DNA from 4 places in the Akkermansia sp. N21169 genome. Region 1 is predicted to be linked to each of the others. Evidence: riboswitches for the same ligand, from Rfam matches in the RefSeq annotation. Region 1 holds a riboswitch; each other region holds the start of a gene.
What was found. Region 1 has a riboswitch for cobalamin ahead of QET40_RS11135 (sirohydrochlorin cobaltochelatase). Riboswitches for the same ligand answer to the same signal wherever they lie in the genome.
Positions count from the first base shown of each region.

Region 2: another riboswitch for cobalamin. It lies ahead of QET40_RS06240 (ribonucleoside triphosphate reductase); the one in region 1 lies ahead of QET40_RS11135 (sirohydrochlorin cobaltochelatase).
Region 3: another riboswitch for cobalamin. It lies ahead of QET40_RS03685 (autotransporter outer membrane beta-barrel domain-containing protein); the one in region 1 lies ahead of QET40_RS11135 (sirohydrochlorin cobaltochelatase).
Region 4: another riboswitch for cobalamin. It lies ahead of QET40_RS06555 (TonB-dependent receptor); the one in region 1 lies ahead of QET40_RS11135 (sirohydrochlorin cobaltochelatase).

Region 1 covers NZ_JARWNC010000041.1:117,454-122,638, forward strand. Annotated here, with positions in the region: gene QET40_RS11130 (alpha amylase C-terminal domain-containing protein) at 1-1,561, shown strand, start outside; cobalamin riboswitch at 1,660-1,861, shown strand; gene QET40_RS11135 (sirohydrochlorin cobaltochelatase) at 2,095-3,006, shown strand; gene cobI (precorrin-2 C(20)-methyltransferase) at 3,013-3,717, shown strand; gene QET40_RS11145 (hypothetical protein) at 3,714-4,979, shown strand; gene QET40_RS11150 (precorrin-8X methylmutase) at 4,995-5,185, shown strand, end outside.
Region 2 covers NZ_JARWNC010000037.1:121,035-126,219, forward strand. Annotated here, with positions in the region: gene QET40_RS06230 (LamG domain-containing protein) at 1-33, shown strand, start outside; gene QET40_RS06235 (LamG-like jellyroll fold domain-containing protein) at 214-1,209, shown strand; cobalamin riboswitch at 1,426-1,552, shown strand; partial or broken gene QET40_RS06240 (ribonucleoside triphosphate reductase) at 1,783-4,098, shown strand; gene QET40_RS06245 (anaerobic ribonucleoside-triphosphate reductase activating protein) at 4,211-4,936, shown strand; gene QET40_RS06250 (aspartate:alanine exchanger family transporter) at 5,018-5,185, shown strand, end outside.
Region 3 covers NZ_JARWNC010000032.1:43,759-48,943, reverse strand. Annotated here, with positions in the region: gene QET40_RS03685 (autotransporter outer membrane beta-barrel domain-containing protein) at 1-2,592, opposite strand, end outside; cobalamin riboswitch at 2,626-2,776, opposite strand; gene QET40_RS03680 (metal-dependent transcriptional regulator) at 2,971-3,357, opposite strand; gene QET40_RS03675 (carbohydrate porin) at 3,784-5,097, shown strand.
Region 4 covers NZ_JARWNC010000038.1:6,797-11,981, reverse strand. Annotated here, with positions in the region: gene QET40_RS06555 (TonB-dependent receptor) at 144-2,219, opposite strand; cobalamin riboswitch at 2,255-2,387, opposite strand; gene QET40_RS06550 (polysaccharide deacetylase family protein) at 2,566-3,996, opposite strand; gene QET40_RS06545 (hypothetical protein) at 4,083-5,185, opposite strand, start outside.

The DNA of each region.
Region 1 (5,185 bases):
TTCCGGCCAGATATGGGATCCGTCAACACCATACGACTGGCAAACTCCCCAGTTCGACCCCTCGCGCATCGACACACCCATAATCTATGAGGCCCATGTCGGCATGTCGGGGGAAGAAGAACGCATCCACAGCTACCGTGAATTTGCCGACCATGTCCTTCCGCGCATCTCCGACGGCGGGTATAACACCATCCAGCTGATGGCTATCCAGGAACACCCGTATTACGGTTCCTTCGGCTACCATGTCTCCTCCTTTTTCGCACCTTCTTCCAGATTCGGTACACCGGACGATCTCAAGTACCTCATCGACAAGGCACACGGCCTTGGCATTGCCGTCCTCCTCGACATTGTTCACTCCCACGCCGTCAAGAATGAGGCCGAAGGGCTCAGCAACTTCGACGGTTCCGGCGGACAATATTTCCTCTCCGGTCAACGCGGACACCACCCTGACTGGGACTCGTGCTGTTTCGATTACGGACGCAACGAAGTCATTCAGTTCCTCCTCTCCAATGCACGGTGGTGGCTGGATGAATTCCACTTCGACGGATTCCGTTTCGACGGAATCACCTCCATGCTCTACTTCCACCGAGGACATGAACCATTCGACAACCTAGGAGCCTACTTCGGCCCCTCCGTCGACCACGATGCCGTAGCCTACCTTCAACTCGCCAACACCCTCATCCAGTCCGTCAAGCCGGGAGCAATCGTCATCGCGGAAGACATGTCCGGCATGCCCGGACTCTGCCGCCCCATCGACGAAGGAGGCATCGGCTTCACCCATCGCCTCGCCATGGGCATCCCCGACTACTGGATCAAACTCATCAAAGAAAAGAAGGATGAAGAGTGGCGCATGGGCGATATGTGGTACACCCTCTCCAACCGCCGCCATGGCGAACCTCATATCGCCTACTGCGAAAGCCATGACCAGGCCCTTGTCGGCGACAAGACCCTTGCCTTCCGCCTCATGGATGCCGACATGTACTGGTCCATGAGCAAAGATCAGAAAAGCATCGTCGTCGACCGCGGCATCGCCCTGCACAAAATGATCCGCCTCGTTTCCCTCGCCGCCGGCGGTGAAGGCTGGCTCACCTTCATGGGCAATGAATTCGGCCACCCGGAATGGATCGACTTCCCTCGGGAAGGCAACAACTGGTCCTACCAATACTGCCGCCGCCAATGGACGCTTGTCGACAATCCCTCTCTGAAATTCGACTTCCTCCGGGAATTCGATAAAGCCATGGTGCATATGGCGGAACAGAGTCGCCTGCTGACCGTTTCCAACGCCTACCCTCTCAACATCGACGAAACCAACCAAGTGCTCGCCTTCCGCCGGGGCAAATTGATCTTCATCTTCAACTGGTCCGGCGACAAGGCCCTGCCCGACTATCTCCTGCCCGTTGATGAAGAAGGAGAATGGCGCATCATCCTTGACACCGATGATCTCCGCTTTGGCGGATTCGGGCGTCAGGATAACGCCATCCACCACTTCACCGCCAACGGTAAGCTCTCTCTCTACCTCCTTCCGCGCACCGCCATCGTCCTCCAGCGAACGGGAAGGTAAAAACATCTTTGCTCCGAATCATCACCAACCGTCTCAAATGGTTTTCATCATTTGAGACGGCTTTGTTTTTCCTGTAAAGAAGAAAATACCATCCAACACAGTTGACTTGGAGGCATGATTTCTCTATCACTTTCGCCAAGCAACGGGGAATTCCGTGAGAACCGGAAACAGTCGCGCTGCGGTATCGGGTTACGACTCTTCAAGGCGGTCACACGCTTAAGCCAGTCCCGCAAGGGGTGAAGGCGAAGAGAAGAAATGAAGCCCGGAGTCCGAATATCCGTTATGACCACATAGACTATTCAACGCATGATTGATCCAAACACTCTTCTGAAGAAGGGCTTACCTCCTTGTTTCGCCCTGTCGCCGTCACCCTGGGCACAGACTCTACCGCCATCGCTGACGAACCTTGCCGTTGTTGGTTAAGGGCTTTTGCAACCGACATTTTTTTGCTGGGTCTTCACCTCATGATTGAGGGGTTGCCTTGTCTGATTTCTTTATTCGTAAAACACCCGTTCTTTGAATCCCATTTTACCATGATCCTCCGCTTCTTCAAAACCCTTTGCATCCTCGCCACCGCCAGCCTTGGTACTTCCATGCTCCCCGCCCAGACTCCAATCGACCGGGACGGTCTCCTCATCGTCGCCTTCGGAACAAGCCATCAAAAAGCTTTGACGTCCTACACCAGTACGGAGAAAACACTCACAACCTGTTTCCCGGCAGATAAAACATCCTGGGCTTACACCTCCGACATCATCCGCCACAAGATCGCCAAAGAAGGCCGCCCTGTTCCGTCTATCCAGGAAAGCCTTAAAATGCTCTCGGACAAAGGCGTCAAAACCCTCTGCGTCCAGTCGCTCCACATGGCAGCCGGAGAAGAATTCTCCCAAATGGAACGCACGATTCAGCGTTATCTGGAGCACAATCCCGGGGCATTTGAAAAAGTTTTGATCGGTCGCCCCCTGCTGGAAAGCAACCGCGATATGCAGGAAGTGGTCACCGCCATCCTCACGGAGTTCCCTCAGGAACGCAAGGCAGACGAAGCCATTGTTCTGATGGGGCACGGTCAGAAGGAAGGCCGCGCCGACCTCGTGTTCGCTGCCGTGCAAACCGAGCTTCACCGGAAGGATCCCAAGGCATTCCTGGCCACAGTCGAAGGAACAACGGGGTTCGATTCCATCCTTGCCGAACTGAAGAAGCTCCAGAAACAGGGGCTCAAAACCGTATGGCTGGCACCTTTCATGATCGTTGCTGGCGACCACGCCACGAATGACCTCGCCGGAGACGAAGAAGACTCCTGGGCAAGCGTCCTGAAGAAGGAGGGCTTCGAAGTCAAATTGAACCTCAAGGGACTGGGCGAACTGCAAGGCATCCGTAATGTCTTCCTGCGCCACGCCCGCGAAACGACGGACAACATCCTGGTCGTCAAAAAAGGAATGAAAGAATAAACATCTATGCAACTCGGCACATTTTACGGCGTGGGCATCGGCCCCGGAAACCCAGAGTACCTGACGCTTCGCGCCGCAAGGGTTCTCGCGGAAGTAGACATCATCTTCACAGTAACGGGGCCCAACACGGAAACCAGCATTTCGTCCTCCGTTGTCGAATCGCTGGGAGCCATCAAGGGCACCATCGTCCCCCTGCTCTTCTCCATGTCGCGCGACAAGACGGATCGCGAGCTTCACATCGCTGCCAACGCCATGATTATTGCCCAACAGCTGGAGGAAGGCAAAAACTGTGCCTTTGCCACGCTGGGCGACGCCATGACCTACAGCACATTCGGATATATCCTCAAGTTGTTGCAGACACAAATGCCCGGATTGAAGACGGAGGTCGTACCGGGCATTACCTCGTATTGCACGCTCTCTTCACTCTCCCAAACGGTGCTTGTGGAGAATGGTGAAAGCCTGCGCGTCATCCCGGCATTCCGTGCGGAAATGGTCGATCAGCTCGACTTCCCGCCCAATTCAACCACGGTGCTGATGAAAACCTACCGGAGCCGCAATGCTCTCATCCGCAGGGTACTCAATGAACCCGGCACCCGGATCGTCTATGGCGAACGCCTTGGCATGCCCGGACAATTCATCTCCCACAATGGTGAAGAAATCCTGGAACGTCCCGAAGAATACCTCTCCCTGATGATGGTGAAAAAGGCATGAAAAAAGCCTCTCATCTACCCCCCTGGAAACGTCCGTGGCAGTGGTTCTGGCTCGTGCTGGCACTGGCTTCTTCGCTGATTCTGATCCAGACGATGCCGCCCGGCAACAACATGAGGGGAGATGAAATGGACATGCCTTCGCCTGCCGCAGCATCCACAGCGGATTCTCCCAACGTCACCCCCAAAAGGCATGGAAAGGCGGCCTCCAATACCATCGCCACCCCTGCCTCCCCAAAAGCTGAAGGCAGTGAAGGCGGCATGATGAAGAAGCGGCACAGCACCTCTACTACCAACAAAGGATGGTGGAGCAAGGTCGAGCGCAAAGCCTCCGTTATTGGCAAGCTCCTGTTGATGGTGTCTATCGCCGCCATGGTCGGCAGCATTGCGGAAGCACGCAAGTGGCATTTGATTTTCGGCTACATCCTCGGGAGATTCTCGCGCCTGATGCGCCTGCCCGCCATCGTCAGCATCGCCATGCCCACCGCCCTGTATTCCAACACGGCAGCCAACAGCATGCTCGTCAGCAGCCATGCCGAAGGCAAAATCGAACACTCGACGCTGATAGCCGGCGGCATGGCCAACAGCTACCTCTCCTACCTGTCGCACTCCCTGCGCGTTATGTACCCGGTTCTCGGAGCCGTGGGCATCCCCGGCGCACTTTATTTTGGCGGGCAATTCAGCTTCGGCTTCCTCTTCATTCTGGGGGTTCTTCTCTGGCACAGACGCAGGATGGCCGGGAAATCGAATACGGATTCCGATGAAGTAGGCACCACGGATAGCCCCTACGAAGCCCCTCTTTCCTGGGGACAAACCGGGATCAAGACCATCCAGCGCGTCTGTACCCTCCTGTTCCGCATGATGATTCTGACGGTGCCCTTGATGCTCCTGGTAGAATGGATGATGAAAAAAGGCCTGTTCGACTTCTGGGAACAACTCGTGCCTGACTGGGTCAATCGCATCTTCCCGCCCGAATTGATGAGCATCGTCGCCACGCAAATGGGCGGACTCGTCCAGGCCGCCGCCGTCGCCGCCAACCTGCGCGACCACGGAGCCGTAACCAACGCCCAAATCCTGCTGGCCATGTTCGTAGGCAGTGCCATCGGCAACCCCTTCCGCGCCTTGCGCCGCAATCTCCCCTCCGCGCTGGGCATCTTCCCGGCCAGGGAAGCCGTAACGATTGTCGTAGGCATGCAGCTTTCCCGCATCATCGGCGTCATCATCCTCATTGTGGTGACAGCTCTGTTCATCCATTACACCCATTAGTCCATTTCACATACCATGCCTGATTCTCCCCAAGACTACCCGCCCCTGCGTTGGAACCTCAGTGCCACGGAAATCGAAGAGGAAAGTTTCCGCACGATTGAAAGCGAATGCCCGGAAGCGGTCTCCATGCCCCAGCCTCAATGGCGCGTTGCACGCCGCTTGATCCACACGACGGCGGATATGGAGATCATCCGCACGCTGGCATT
Region 2 (5,185 bases), on a different contig from region 1:
TCCGAACTCTTTACGGATACGAACGAGGAATAAGAATTTTCTTAAGGCAAGTTAAAATATGAACACATGTTTAATCCTATGATTGATTTAGCGAAACGATTTTTCATCATCTTTATTTTACTCTTTGCCATAGCGATATCCGATGCTGCGGTAACCGTTTATTCATGGAAATACACACCGGAAGGAGCACACATTAACGCAACTGGATGGGATATGACCTTCACATACAAACCCGGTGACGATTATGCTAGTTTTGGCGCCGGCACTATACCGTTTCATACAAAATTGACCGACTTCCCCGCTAATTTTACTGTCAGCTTCGACGTAAAAAGCCTCTCCTGTGCCAACTCGAATGGGAAAACGCTTCTGAGCTTGTATTCCAATAATAATTACTACAGTTCCGATACTCATTCTCTCCAATTGCAATTCAACGACCAAGGGAAACTTTATTTCTACAATATGATCAATGGCGCCGTGTCCTTTGGAGGAGAAGAAACCGGAAATGTCAAATTCATCGATACTGGTTTGACCAGTCAGGATCTTCAGTCGGACAAATGGATCAAATTCTGCATCGTTTCCGATTTGTCCGCACATACTCTTTCCATCTACGTCAACGGTTCCATGGCTGGTTCCATCACAAACTGGAACCCGAAACATCCGGCCCTTACTGGCGCCCAGTTCGGTCAAGCATTCGGAAAAGTCCATACCATGAGCGGCACGATAAAAATCAACAACGTCAATTTCTACAACGATGCCGTTCCGCCAGGTTCTCTCTTCGCCGACATGCCGCTCATGCCGGAGTTCTCAAAAATGTTCCATTCGCGCAGTGACATCCTGAGAAACAAATACATCGCTTCTCTCCAGAAAATTCAGCAAAAGTACGTCAAGAAACAGGACTTCGCCACCGTTACACTGATCCAGAATATCGTCAAATCTCCTGATTCTCCGGTCAAGGAAGAAAAGCTTCCCCGGGAAGTTCTCCGCCTTGCCACGGCCTACACAATTCAGAAAGAGCAACAGGGAGAACAAATCAAGAAGGCTTATTTGAAAACAATTCTCCAGCAACAAGCCCAATATGCTCAGAAGAAGCAATTCGACAAAACCGTCGAAATCCAAAAAATAATAAAAACAATTGAGGACACGGAGCCTTCCCTTCTCTTTTTCAAGACGCCATCGAAAGAGGACTCTGCTGTACCGAACAAGCGTTGACCCATTTGAAGTGAATTTTCATCCCTATCCTACGCCCGAATTATCCGGTTGTTCATACTTCGATAAAACCGCCAAATGCGCCTCACACAATTCAAGTCAGGTTTTCTCTATAAACTACAATATATTGTATGCATGATAATATTTACATACAAAATGAGAAAATTCTCTTGCATCCTCGCGCTTGATTGATGTAGAAACCGCTCCAGCACAGGTAACGGAAGACGGTGAAAATCCGTCGCGGACGCGCCGCTGTAACCGGTTGATCCCGGAGTGGACACTGCTCCCGAGAGGAAGTGGGAAGTTCATCCCGAAAAACATGGTCAAGAACCGGAAGCCAGAAGACGACCTGGGCAACCATAGTATCACCATCTCGCGAAAGGATGCGCGTACGAATCGGAATTCCGGCAACCGGTCGGCAAAGGCAATCTGAATGGATCCTCCAAGCTATCCCCACCTCCGCAATTCTTTTTTGTATTTGTTTTCTTTTGTACCCGCCCCATCCCCTTCCCGGGGATGTCGTGTGTACATGCCGCGCGATGCGTCTCTTACGCCACCTTCAAATATCTGCGCCGCATGGTCTCCACAATCATCAAAAGAAACGGTAAATCCGAGAGCTTCCAAGGATACAAGATCGAGGAAGCAATCCGGAAAGCCTTCCACAGTTCCGGGACAAAATATGACGATTTCGTCTATGTCCGAGTCCTCGCATCGCTGGGTTCCCGTGAATCCGTGACCGTAGAAGAAGTCCAGGATCTGATCGAACGAACCTTGTTCAAGTGCGGATGTTTCGAGACGGCTCGTTCTTTTATCACCTACCGTTTCCTGCACAAGATGCAGCGAGAACAAATAGGAGGCATTTACCACGGCAATACTTATGTCGATTGCAAACAAACCGTTGAAGAATACATCGGACGGACGGACTGGCGCATCGCGGCCAACTCCAACACGACCTATTCCAATGCCGGCCTGATCAACAATACCGCCGGCAAGGTCATTGCCAATTACTGGCTCGACCAAGTGTACTCGGAAGAGGAAGGAGCAGCCCATCGCAACGGTGACTACCATATCCACGATCTGGATTGTTTGACAGGCTATTGTGCCGGCTGGAGCCTGCGGAATCTTCTCAACGAAGGGTTCAACGGCGTCCGTTCACGAGTGAACAGCCGCCCCCCGAAACATCTGAAGGAAGCTCTCGGACAAATGGCAAACTTCCTGGGAATCCTCCAAAGCGAATGGGCGGGAGCCCAGGCTTTCAGCTCCTTCGATACCTTCCTGGCTCCCTATGTCTTCAAAGATCAACCCTCGTTCCAGGTCTTGAAAAAAGCCATACGGGGATTCGTTTACAACCTGAACGTGCCATCTCGCTGGGGACAGTCTCCCTTCACCAATGTAACCATCGACTGGACGGTACCCCGTGACTTGCGCGAACAAGTCCCCTTCAGCGGAGGTAAACACCTGCTTGAAGGAATCAACGATCCCCGGCTTGACGCTCTTGCCCGGGAACGAGGGGCTGAATCTCCGGAGAAGATGACGTTCAAACATTTCCAGCCTGAAATGGACCTGATTAACAAAGCTTTCTACGAAGTCCTCACGGAAGGGGACAGCACCGGACAACCGTTCACCTTTCCCATCCCTACCGTCAACATCACGGAAGATTTCGACTGGGACAACCCCAATGTCCCCCTACTCTTCGAAAATGCCGCCAAGATAGGTTCTTCCTATTTCCAGAACTTCATCGGCAGTCAATATACCCGTGACGAAAACGGCAATAAAATTCCCGATGAACGCGCCTACAAACCCGATGCCGTAAGATCCATGTGCTGCCGCCTGCAGCTCGACCTGAGAGAACTGCTCAAGCGCGGAGGAGGCCTGTTCGGCTCTGCGGAAATGACGGGCTCCATCGGCGTCGTCACTATCAACCTGGCCCGCCTCGGCTACCTCTACAAGCAAAACAGGGAAAACCTCTTCAAACACCTTTCCCGGCTCATGGAACTGGCCAAATCCACTCTGGAAAAAAAACGCACATTCATTCAGGAACTCTATGACCGCGGACTCTATCCCTATACCCGGCGCTATCTGCCCGGATTCCGCAACCATTTCTCCACCATCGGCGTCAACGGAATGAATGAACTCCTGAGGAATTTCTCCAACGATACCATGGACATCAGCACCGGCCAAGGCATTGCCATGGCCCGGGAAATCCTGGAATTCATGCGGGATAAAATACGCCTCTTCCAAGAGGAAACCGGCAACCTCTACAACCTGGAAGCAACCCCGGCCGAAGGCACCACGCACCGCTTCGCCCGCGAAGATGCCAAGCGCTATCCGGATATTATCCAGCAAGGCCCCGTCGGGAAACGGTACTACTCGAACAGTTCCCAACTTCCCGCCAATTTCACGTCCGACCTCTTCCAGGCCCTCACCCTCCAGGATGACCTCCAATGCTGCTACACGGGAGGCACCGTCTTTCATATGTACATGAATGAAGGAATCAGCTCCCCCGAAGCCTGCCGAGACCTCGTTCGCAAAGTACTCACCAACTTCCGCCTCCCCTACCTGACGGTTACCCCCCTCTTCTCGGTATGCTCCCGCCACGGATACCTGCAAGGGGAACACGAATACTGCCCCTACTGCGACGAAGAAATCCTGGCCAGGCATGCATCGGACACTGCCGATACCTTGGACTGAATCCCTCCTCCGATCCAATTCCCCCTTACCCCTAACCCAAAAACAATCACCATCATGAAACAAGAAGAAATACTAGCCCTCCACACGGAAGAACGCACCCGCTGCACAGTTTACACCCGAGTCATGGGCTATCACCGCCCCGTGGAAACATTCAATGCCGGCAAACAGGGAGAATTCCACGACAGAAAGCACTTCCTGGAACCCATCCCACAACCGGATACCTGTTCCTGCCAATCTACCAGGAACGCCCAAAGCGCCTAATTCCCACCAATCATCCCTTTTCCCGCACATAACCGTATCGTTATTGGGAGGCATGCATCAGGGCATTGAGGACATTACTCCGCTCACCCTTCTGGACTACCCGGGGAAGGCGGCCTGCATCCTGTGGTTCGGCGGCTGCAACATGCGCTGCCGGTACTGCTACAACGCAGACCTGGCGAAAGGCTGTAAGGCGAAGGCAGCCTTTCCCAGCCATCTCCGGGAAAAATCTCTGGAAGAATTCCTGAAGACACGTGCAGGATTCCTCGACGGAGTCGTCCTATCGGGCGGAGAATGTTCTCTCTGCCCTGATCTTCCGGAAATATGCCGGCTTGCTCAATCCCTCGGATACGAGGTGAAAATGGATACAAACGGTACCCGCCCCGACACCGTTCGATTCCTTGTCGAACAGGGCCTTGTCAACTACATTGCCCTGGATTACAAAGCTCCGTCCGACGAGTTTGCCAACATCACCGGCGGATGTTCCGCAAACTTGTTCGCCGCTTTCGGCAAAACGTTGCAGTATTTAATCGGCAGCGAATTCCCCTTTGAAGTCCGAACGACAGTCCATCCTGACCTCCTTGATGAAAAGGCCGTCGGCAGAATCATCAAGGATCTGGCGGCACGCGGTTACCGCGGTACATATTATCTCCAGCATTACTTCCATACGGATCATAATATGGATCAGCTGGAACGTCCTGTCAGGCCATTCGATCCCGGAAAGCTTCCCGGAAACATTCCGGTCGTATTACGCCATTTCAAGACAGAGCCGGACAAATAGTCTTGAAAATACAATTCAAGTATCATTTCTTGTCCCCCCTCCACTTCTCTCCATCATTCCTATCTTTCCTAATCACTTCCTATGGACCAAATCCTCCACCAACCACTCATAGTCCTGTTCGGAATCATCTTTCTGGGGATTGCCTTGGGCAGCATCCAAATCAAAGGGCTTTCCCTGGGGCTCTCAGGAGTTCTGTTTGCTGCGCTGCTGGCTGGTCACCATGGTTTGAAAATCCCCGGAGGAGTCGGT
Region 3 (5,185 bases), on a different contig from region 1:
GCTGTAACCGGCCGTTCCGGCGGCATTCCAGACCATTTCCTGTCCATTGCCCATGATGAGGTTGCCGCTTTCGCCGCTAACCTGGCTGGAGGTCACGCTCGTCATGTTTGACTGGGACAAATCCGCCGTCCCTCCCGAGAGAGTCAGGGAGGCATCTCCCTTGATCGAATCGACGATGATCGTAGATCCTTCTCCGATTTGGACATTGGAGCCGTCGGGAATTTCCACCGGCTTGTCGGTACCGGCGAGGATTTTGCCGGAAAGCAGGTAGGAAAGCGTGTAATCGTCTGGGTTGAACCCATTGATCAGCTGGGAGAATAAGGCTTTTTGACCGTCGAAAATCTGCTCGGCGTTGATATACCATGTAGTATCACCCGTATTTGCGATGGTGGTGCCCAATCCGGCTCCGGCATCGGCTGTGACGGTGATGCTGCTGCTTAGTCCGGTGGAAACGGGAGTCAGGATACTGCCGAAAAGGATCAGGTTGCCTGTTGTAAATGTTTGTCCGTCAGATACGTGGATTGTTCCCGTACTGTTGATGGTTCCTTGGTTGGTGATACTTGCTCCGTCGCACAGGAATGATAGATCGGAGGAGGTCAGCGAGGAACCGACTCCAATGTTCAGTTCATTGACCAAGTCTCTTTGTCCGGTGATTTCCCAGTGGGCGGGGGTATGATCCGCTCCTACAGCCATTCGAACATAGGAAACGGTATCGCCACGATTTTCAGCCATGTTGATAGTTGTTCGGATGTCGTAGTCGAAAACACCCTTGGAATCGGTCGTGCCTCCCAGGAGATTGATGGCATCCTGGCCGTCGCCGGATCCTCCCAGTTCGACAATGCCGTCAATTTGGGCACCGGCGTGGAGTGTCAGGATATCCGCCAGGTTGTAGATGTTCAGTTGTCTGCTGGCTGCGTCGATTATCTGGCCCGATGAAGCGAAATTTTGCTGGTAACAACCGCTGAACAAGGCATAAACTTTGTCGGAGCCCTCTGCTCCCGTGGCGGAGATTTGGGCATGTTCGCCAATTTCCGTGGTAATACCAAGCCCCATAATTGCGAAGGAATAATCCCCTCCTGTTGTAGCCCGGACGGTCCCGTCAAGTTTCCCAGTTGTAAGGCGCCCATGGGAATATATGGCATATGCGGCGGCTTTGTCCGAGGAGGAAGCCGTGATGGAACCGTTGATTCCGAGATTTCCCATGGTGACGCTGCTTTCGGAATATATGGCTCCGGAGATGCCGGAGACTGCCGATGTAGAAATGTTGCCATTGACGGATCCAATTTCCAGTGTCGCGATAGTATTGACAGCCATGGATCCGCCGTCTTTACCCGTGAAGAAGGCAAAAGCATCCGCTCCCGCACTTTCAACGGTCAGACTGGAGCCTTCCCCGAAGTCTCCGGTGATAATACCCCATTGAGCGGCAAGACCAACGGCGGAAAGGCGCTTGGATATATCTTCGCTCTTGGACTGTACATGAATATGGCCGTCCATATTGCCCAGTTTGTTGACGGTAATGATACCGGGCATATCGCCAACGGTGATGTCCCCCAAGACCAGGAAACCATAGGAAGCGCTTAGAGCGCAGGCTTCAAACCCCCCGGTTTGTACGGAAATGTTGGATGTCGATGCGATGGATCCGATGACAAGATTACTGCGGATGGTCGAGTCATTGCTCAATGCCGTCAAGGCATAGGCAACATTGCCGGTTTCCGATGTGACGGAGATATTTCCTGCAATGGCGTTCTTGATAGTTAAACCGGTTTTGGCATACATGCCGTATGAGGAGAAATTGCCCGTGACGTCAATGTTGCCCGTACTTCCGATGGAATCGAGGGTGATATCTCCCGTTTTAGCCCACAGCCCGTAAACTGTCGTGCCATGGCCCAGCACTTTGACGGTACCGTCGATGGAGCCGGTAATACCTATGCTGCCGTTTTCGGTGGAGATACCGTAGAGGCGGCCCGCCTTTTCCGGTTGGGGGGTGGCAACGATGATTTTCCCGCTAGCCTGGATGCCTCCCAGGGCGATATCTCCGGATTTGGCGTAAATTCCATAGCCGTACGCGGAGGCACCGGTAGTTTCGTTGTTGACGCTTGCGGTGATGGCTCCGGCTATAGAATCCCGGATGGAGATCCCGCCCGAGGTTGTAGCGATGGCATAAGCGTAGTTCCCGGATACTGAAGCACTGATCGATGCACTGGACGTGATGGTATCAATACTGATGGCACTGGAGGCACTGATCCCATAGGCATAATGTGCGGACGATGTTGCCGAAATGGTCGAACTGATCGTACCGATGGGTTGGGTATACCCGTAAGCTGTTATTGGAGAGGAATAATTTCCTGCTCCATCAACTACTAGCGGGGAGGTGATATCTTCTGCATGGGCAGACACGACCATGCCGGAAGCGGCAAGGGACAGGGCTAGTCCGCAGAGGATAGTTCTGGCACTGCGGCGGGAATGACTGGGCATTCCGGAGGAGCAGGCCGGTTCGTTCCCGAATGGGTACGAAGATGCGTCGTTGCCTTTCAGGGAAGGTAACCCGTCATGATGAGCTTCAAGCAAGTGAAGCGCTGGAGTATAATTCATGGTTTGGTCTAGACTGCCGGAAAACCCGCCGGCGGTTAGTAATAACTCTCAGGCTGGCGATCTGGCTTCATGAATTCCTTGGCATGGAACCCACATACAGTGGCGGTACCGCTCCGGATTTACACCGGATTCCCCATCTATTCCCTGTCCGTGCGACGGACTTCCCAGAGAGGAATGTCATGATAACGGATTTGACATCCGTTACAATCCTAAAGTAGAGAATGTATTATATTGCTGATTGTGAGTGATATGCGGGAATATGAATCATGCTGGACTATTTCCGGGAAATAGAATGGTAATTTCCGTGATATCCTGTGATTAAACCATGCGCAGGCTTCATCTGGCGGATGTCAAATACGCCCTCCAATCCAGCTGCCGTCAATTCCTGGAGAGGAATTGAAACCGGGAAATTTCTTCCAGAGACATGATATGCTCAATGCCACAGGCAACTTCATCCGCACGCGCTTCTTCCATGTCCATCTTGCTCATAAGAAATTCTTTCACCATGTTGTGGCAAGAGATGACGCGATCGGCTTGTTTCCGGCCTTCCCGGGTGAGCGTGATGGGGCAGTATTGTTCGTATGCCACCAGTCCCCGTTCTTTTAGTTGTTTCATGGCAAGCGAAACAGAAGGTTTTGTAACGGTCAACGCGTCGGATATATCTCCTACCGTGGCACATCCTTTTTCCAGCTCAATGTGGCGGATTGCTTCCAGATAGTCTTCCAGGCTGTTGCTCAGTTCCAGTGTGGAGATTTTTTTGCGCATGAGAACAAGTGTTAGGTTTATCTAACAACACTAGGGATCGAGACACTCGAAGTCAATTTTTTCTTCTGAAATCCATCTGAATATCGATGGAAACCGATCTTTCAAATGTCTTAAATTAGATTGAACTAATTTTTATTTCTGGAGAATTTTACTGCATGGATTACATATAAATATTTAATAATAATGGTATTATGTATTTGAAAAGAGAAGGGCGATCAAGGGTGTTTCAGAGGGGGGGCGAGGAAAAGAGTTGACTAAATGTTAGTCAAAGCTAACTTTGCTGTGTTGCGTGACTCCTTCTCATGCGAAATCCGGGAAATTGCTGCTTTCGGTCTGATGCGGTGGAACCGGGTCAGCCATCCAAAGGGTGGATCGTGAGGAGGAGGAGCATAAGCGGCAAATACTATCAAAGAAACAGCACGAACTATGAAGACTAGCTACCTGATACCCGCCCTGATGACCTGTTCCGGCCTTTGCATGGTCGGCTTGGCATCGGCAGCCGTTTCCGACGTCGCTCCGGTAGTGGAGGCCCCCACCGAAGGCAAAGGCTCCATTCTGAATGACATTGATTTGTTCGGAGATGAATATGGCGATGAGAGTACGCCCATACCCAATGATGCATTGACCAGGGCATTGACGGATTTGCACAAGAGCGCCTACGAGAAGGCTAGGTTGCAATTTGTGCTGGAGCAGGCATTTCTGTATACCCGGGGGCAGCATTCAGCACCGGAAACCGCATCTTCCCAGAGCTGGTATAAGTTGCACGCACAAGCCGGTTTGCAATTAATTTCTTCCGACCGTCACCAGGGCACGTGGATCAAGAGCGAGCTTTCCGGTTCCGTGGCTATGAACCGTCACACGCATCGTACGACTCTTGACGATTCGTGGGGAGCAAGTGGTCCTGCCAATTGCGACGTTTTCGAGGACGGGTATTTTTACATTCCCGAACTTCTTCTCACCCAAGGGTTTCTGGATGGACGTCTCGTCATTATGGGAGGTATTGTCAATCAAACGAATTACTTTGACGCCAATACCTATGCCAACAGTACGTTCGGACAGTTCGGCGGGGCGCCTTTCGTGAATAACCAGGTGCTGCCTTTGGGGGATTCCAATTTCGGTTTTGTGACGCAATACCAGTTTAACGAGAATTGGTTTGTCCAAATTGGCGGCAACATGATGGATAATGAACCGCAACGCAATCCCTTCCACAATACACGGGGCGATTGTTTCAATGTGATTGGTGAAATTGGCTGGACGCATGAGAAGGCCTTAGGCATTGGAACGGGAACCTACCGTTTGCAACCGTTCATGTTCCATGCGGATGGCGAGAATCACGGAGGCGTCGCTTTGAACCTGGAACAGGATCTCGGTGACAGCCCTTTTGCTCTATTTGCTCGTGCCGGATGGTGCAGTGCGGAAGTTGGCAATGTCTGCGGTGCGGAAGTCCAGGCCTCGGCCGGGGTGATTTTCAAGAAGCCGTTGGAGGTGATGACGGGGTTGAAGGAAGCCGACGGCAACTTCCTGGGAGTCGGTTTCTCCGTGAGCAAGCCGGATGGCGATACGCTGGCGGAAGAACATTCTGCACATGACCGTGAAATGATTCTGGAATGTACGTATAGTTTCTCTATCACACCCTATTGCCTGATTCAGCCCGCTTTCCAGTATGTGAAGAATCCTTCCGGTCGCGATGATGTGGATTCGGCCAGCATCTTCTCCATCCAATGTGTGGTGACGATGTAAGTACGAATGTGTCTGCATATGACCGTTTCATCTTCCTTGTCGTGCATGTATAGAGAAGTTCATCCTTCTATTCCGCATCGGCATTGAA
Region 4 (5,185 bases), on a different contig from region 1:
GGAAAAACCGCCGTTCATCCATCAGAAAAAAGAATCCATCCCCGCAGAAGAATCTTCCGTCCGGTCTTCGCCTACCGAACATGAGGATTCCCGACAGGGATGGACCTTTTCAGCAATTCAACAACAATATGAAGAAACGATCTTTAGAACTCAAGGGTAACACCGCCGAACACCCCGATTCCACGGGCCTGCAAGGCACCGAAGTTGTAGTCGTTCGTCACGATGTATTTCTCGTTGAGAAGGTTTTCCACACGGAAATGCAGAGTCATGTTGTCCGTCACTTTATAACGGACAAACCAACGTAGCGTTACATAATCATCCAGATACTTGCCGCCCGATGTCGATGTATCGCAACGGTTGCTGGCGGACAAAATACCAAGACCGGTAGTCAGGCGTTCCAGAGGTGAAACATGGATTTCACCGCTGACCGTATTGCGAGCCGTCCCGAGAAGCTGTTTGCCATCATTATCCTTGGGCATCACGTAGGTGTAGCCAAGGGTGTAGCCGGGTTTCCAGGCGCAGCTGAATTCCCCGCGCAGGGAAGTTTCCACCCCAGTCATCGTGCCATGACTTGTATTTTCCCATGTGGAGAAGCCGGTAGAATAGTCGCCGGGAGTCGTATAACCCGTTTTGGAATTGATCATGTCATTAATACGCGTCCAGAAACCGGTAACCGTCAGGTAATGGTTCTTGACGAGACGCTGTTCAATGCCCAGATCGCCGCCAAGGGAACGGGAAATTTTCAAATCAGGGTTGCCGATATACGGCCAGCCTCCTATATTGCAATTCGCGTAGCGTTCCCATTCGGAAGGAGCGCGGAAACCGGAACCAACGGAACCGAAAATTCGAGTCGGAGAATCTTCACGGCCGTTTACTTTCCATGATCCGGCAAAACGCCATGTAGCATTGTTGTTCCAGATGGTGCTGTGTTCCAAACGGCCGACGGCACTGAAATCCAGATAACGGGTCGGAGACCACATCTGTTCGGCAAACCAGGCGAGATTGCTCTCCATTTCGTCGATATCGACGTAATTATTCAAACAGCTGTAATCCGTACGATCCCAGGCCATGCCAAGGATTGTTTTCCATTCCCTATTCCACGTCAATGCATTACGCCATTCCATCTGAAACTTGCTGTGATCCGTCCAGGAGTTTCCGTCGATCAGGTTATCCTTAAAATGACGGTCATAGTACCCCATCATGAAGGTAGTCGACCAGATCTTGTTGATGTTGGAATCCAACGTTGCAGTCAACAAGTTGCTGCGCATATCGAAACGGTCGCGCTCAACAGTCGAACCTGTTGCTCCATAGACTAAACTCGGATTGTCCAATTGCGAATCCATCCGGCGGTAGGTCAAGCTCAACTTGTTGTCCTTGTTAATATCATAGGTCAGGCGCAGAGCTTCCTGCCATTGGCGAAAATCACCGTAATTATTGGCTTGTCCCGGATTGGGGTAGGCATAAGGACCGGAAGCCCCCAAATAATGAAGATCGTTTTCGGTCGTTTCAAAACCGACTCCTACAAAATAGCCCAGTTTTTTGATTTTGCCCTGAGACGTCACCGTTCCCGTATAGGAACCAAAAGAACCAGCCTCGTTGAAAATGGAAAGGGAGGGTTTGCCCGATCCTTCCGGTGTAGAAAGAGCCAAAACGCCGGCATACGAGTTGTTGCCGTAGACGGCCCCTTGAGGTCCTTTGACAAGTTCCGCGCCACCCAAGTCAAAGAGGCTACCCTGGCCATAAAGTTGTCCCGGGCCGGAACCAAGACTGTCGTACGACATGGCATTACGCACATCGGATACGCGCATGCCGTCGATCATCAAAGATGTACCGCCAGCCAAATTAACGCCGCGAACAGTCATGTATCCCATGGAGCCGCGCTGGCCGATACTACCGTCTTCCAGCATATACACGCCAGGAGTACGGGCAAGGGCGCCGGAAAGAGTTTCAATCCCGCGTTCTTCGAAAGCCTTCGGATCAATAATACTCACAGAGACGCCGGAAGACGTGTATGGCACTCCTACATAATGGGAGGAAACAGTCATTTCCGGTAAGACAGCGACAGTCTGGGCAGGTACAGTTTTCTGCTCCTGAGCACCGGCTGGCTGGGTTGCCGACTGATTGTCAGCATTCGCTCCGAGAGAGACTTGGCCTGAAGCCACAAGGGCCAGACCGACAGCAATAGCACCCATTTCGAGTGCTTTTCTATAGCATATCATAGTTGTAACGCCTTAAAACCGGTACTTCGCCGGTCAAATAGGACAACTCCCATGGCTGGTTTTCTGGCTTACGGAAGCATGCTTCCGTTTACAGTTGCGGTACAGCTCCGGATTTTCACCGGTATTCCCCATCTATTGCCTGCCCGTGCCACGGGCTTCCATAGAAGTCTGTGATCCGCTCTATGGCGAATCCATGCCCGCAATCAACACAATTTTATTCCTAAGGTCAACACCAAATTGAAAATTGAACATAGAAGTCTGTGATCCGCTCTATGGCGAATCCATGCCCGCAATCAACACAATTTTATTCCTAAGGTCAACACCAAATTGAAAATTGAAGAGAGTGTTACTTTACAACATTTGCCGGCACATAATGAGACTTGGGTTCCGACACACCGAATTGCCACCGGACACTCTGCGGCTGGGAAGAAGAGAAGGTTTTCCAGGATACGAACACGGTCACGGTATCGACACGGAACGGACGGTTCGCTTTCCAGGAATACATTTTCCGGACGGGATCATAGGAAGCGGGAACTTTACCCAATCCATTGATCATCATCACAATAGAGTCCGGATTTACATCCCGTTCATTACTCAAATCAATCGATATGACGGGAGCTAGATCCGCAATCACGGCATTGGCAGTAGGCTGAACAGTTTGCATAGGAGGAGGAAGCAATGAGGAAGACATGGAGGCAACCGATATGCTTCCTGCCCCGGAATCGGATACCCCCGAAGCCCCCGATTCTCCCAAAGGATGGAACGTCACGGCATTGGCAAAAATCCTCGGATTGTTGCCAAATACGACGTAACGGGGAATCTGCCAATTGTCCGTTTCATGCAAGGTCTTCCTCTGGACGACTGTCACAGCGCCCACGTAACCGTATGTCGGCAGTTTTTCGATCATTTCCGGCGTATGATACCCTCCGGGATAACAGTAGAATTCAATCGGTACATTAAAATTGGCCTGCAGCCACTCCCGAGACTTGCCGATTTCCCGGTCGATCAGAGTGGAATAGGCTTCCTGCCCCTTACGCTGGACTCGCTTCCATGCCGAGGGGTAGAGATGGCTTGTGGAATGGCTTCCGAGAGTAGCCCCGGCACGCACCATTTCCTTAACCTGTTCAATACTCAACGACGCCCCCCGGCCAGTCAAATAATTGGTATAGGGAAACACCGTGAACGGAAATTCCATTTCCTTCAACACCGGAAAGGCGTCCGTATAGAGGCTTTTCCAGCCATCGTCGACCGTGATCATCACACAATACTCCGGAAGGCGACGGTCGCCATTCTTCCATTCCCTGAATTCTTTCAGGGTAATAACGGGCATGCCTGCATCCTTCAATGCCTGCATCTGACGACGGAAAACAGAGGTACGAATACGCATCTCCGTCACAGGTTTTTCCTCGCTAAAATCATGATAGCACAGGATGGCAACCTGAGTCTTGTTCTGATCCACCGGGATTTGGGATGCCTTGGGTATAACGGGCACTTGGACGGCCTGAGTATTGGCTGGAGCCAGCTCCTCGGGGGATACCGGCACCGCAGTCGGGATATTCTCCTCCGCTACGGGTTCCGCAGTCGGAATATTTTCCGAGGCCGGCACAACGGCTGCCCCTCTACCCTCGCCCCGGGACGGAGCAAGAGACGGAACACCGATGAAAACCCCGGGATCCAGAGGAGGTGGTTCAGAAACAGCTCCCGGACATGAATCGACCGCCAGGACAGTACAAACCATACCCAGTGACAACAACCATCCGCGAACGCTTCGTATCATACGGATGAACTACTATGCCTCCTGTCCGCGATCAATGCTTAATTGCGTGCATGCCAACCGTTGCCAATGGCATTCGGACACCGGCATCACTTGCTGTCGAATTTCAGGATTACGCGGTGAGGACGCCATGCGTCGACTATCTCATTTTCCAATTCCTCCCATGTTCTGCCATCGAGAAGCAACTCAACCGGATTCCCCTTTCCATCGCGCTGGATCTGCTGGAGGTAACGACGCAGATTTTTCATTTCTCCTCCGCCACGATCCATGCGAATAAAGAACACGGTAACCAACAAAACACCGGCTTTCATCCTCATCAAGTCCCGTTCGGAACCTTGAGGGGCACCTTCCTGAGTCAAAATCTTCTCCAAGGAAGGAAGGGACAGACTGCTTTTGCGGATTGTACGCGGAACGGAACGGGCCGACAAAGCGATGTCATGTTCGTAATCGAACATGCCTTCCTTTTCCGGCATCACCTCCATGTAGGAAGCCAGTCCCTCGTTCAGCCAATAGATTTTGCCCAAGAACTGCATGACCCAATGGGTCATGATATGGATGGGCTTCAAGTAGGAAAAATCCGGAATCGTCGCTCTCTTTCTCAATTCAATACTAACAGGAAAATCCGGATCCGTCCTATTTAAGCGGACGATAAAATGTGTACCGGAAACCCCGATCATTTCACCGTCGCCTCCCCCGGATTCTTTCCAGCCGGCATCGTCGAAAGAAACTCGTATCACATACCGCACCGGAGGAGCCATTGCCAAGCGAAGGTTAAACGGCAGCGCGGCCAAAGCGGCCAAAGCCGATTCAAACCGGATGAACAAGGCATCCAGCTCCGTACGATCCAAAGGTTTGGGAGATTCTATCCGGAAATGATCGGACTCATAGACGCTGTACCCGTCCAGCTGCTGAAGGACCTTGAACATAATGACGCCATCATATCCCGACTTTTTCGGCCACGGATCCATCCAATTGGTCGGCACAACCTTCTTGTCAGTACTCGTATCCGTTACTTGCTGCGGCTGAGGGAACTGGTCCTCCGGAGGAGGTCCTTCCCCATCGCGAGAACGGCGCAGCCATTCATCGGCATAGGCATTGTCCACTCCGGACAAAATCTTACGGGGAATCGTTACCCGCCTCCCGTCGGCCAGCAGGATATCCAATTCAGCATCGCGTACCTCGACCAGGTTTC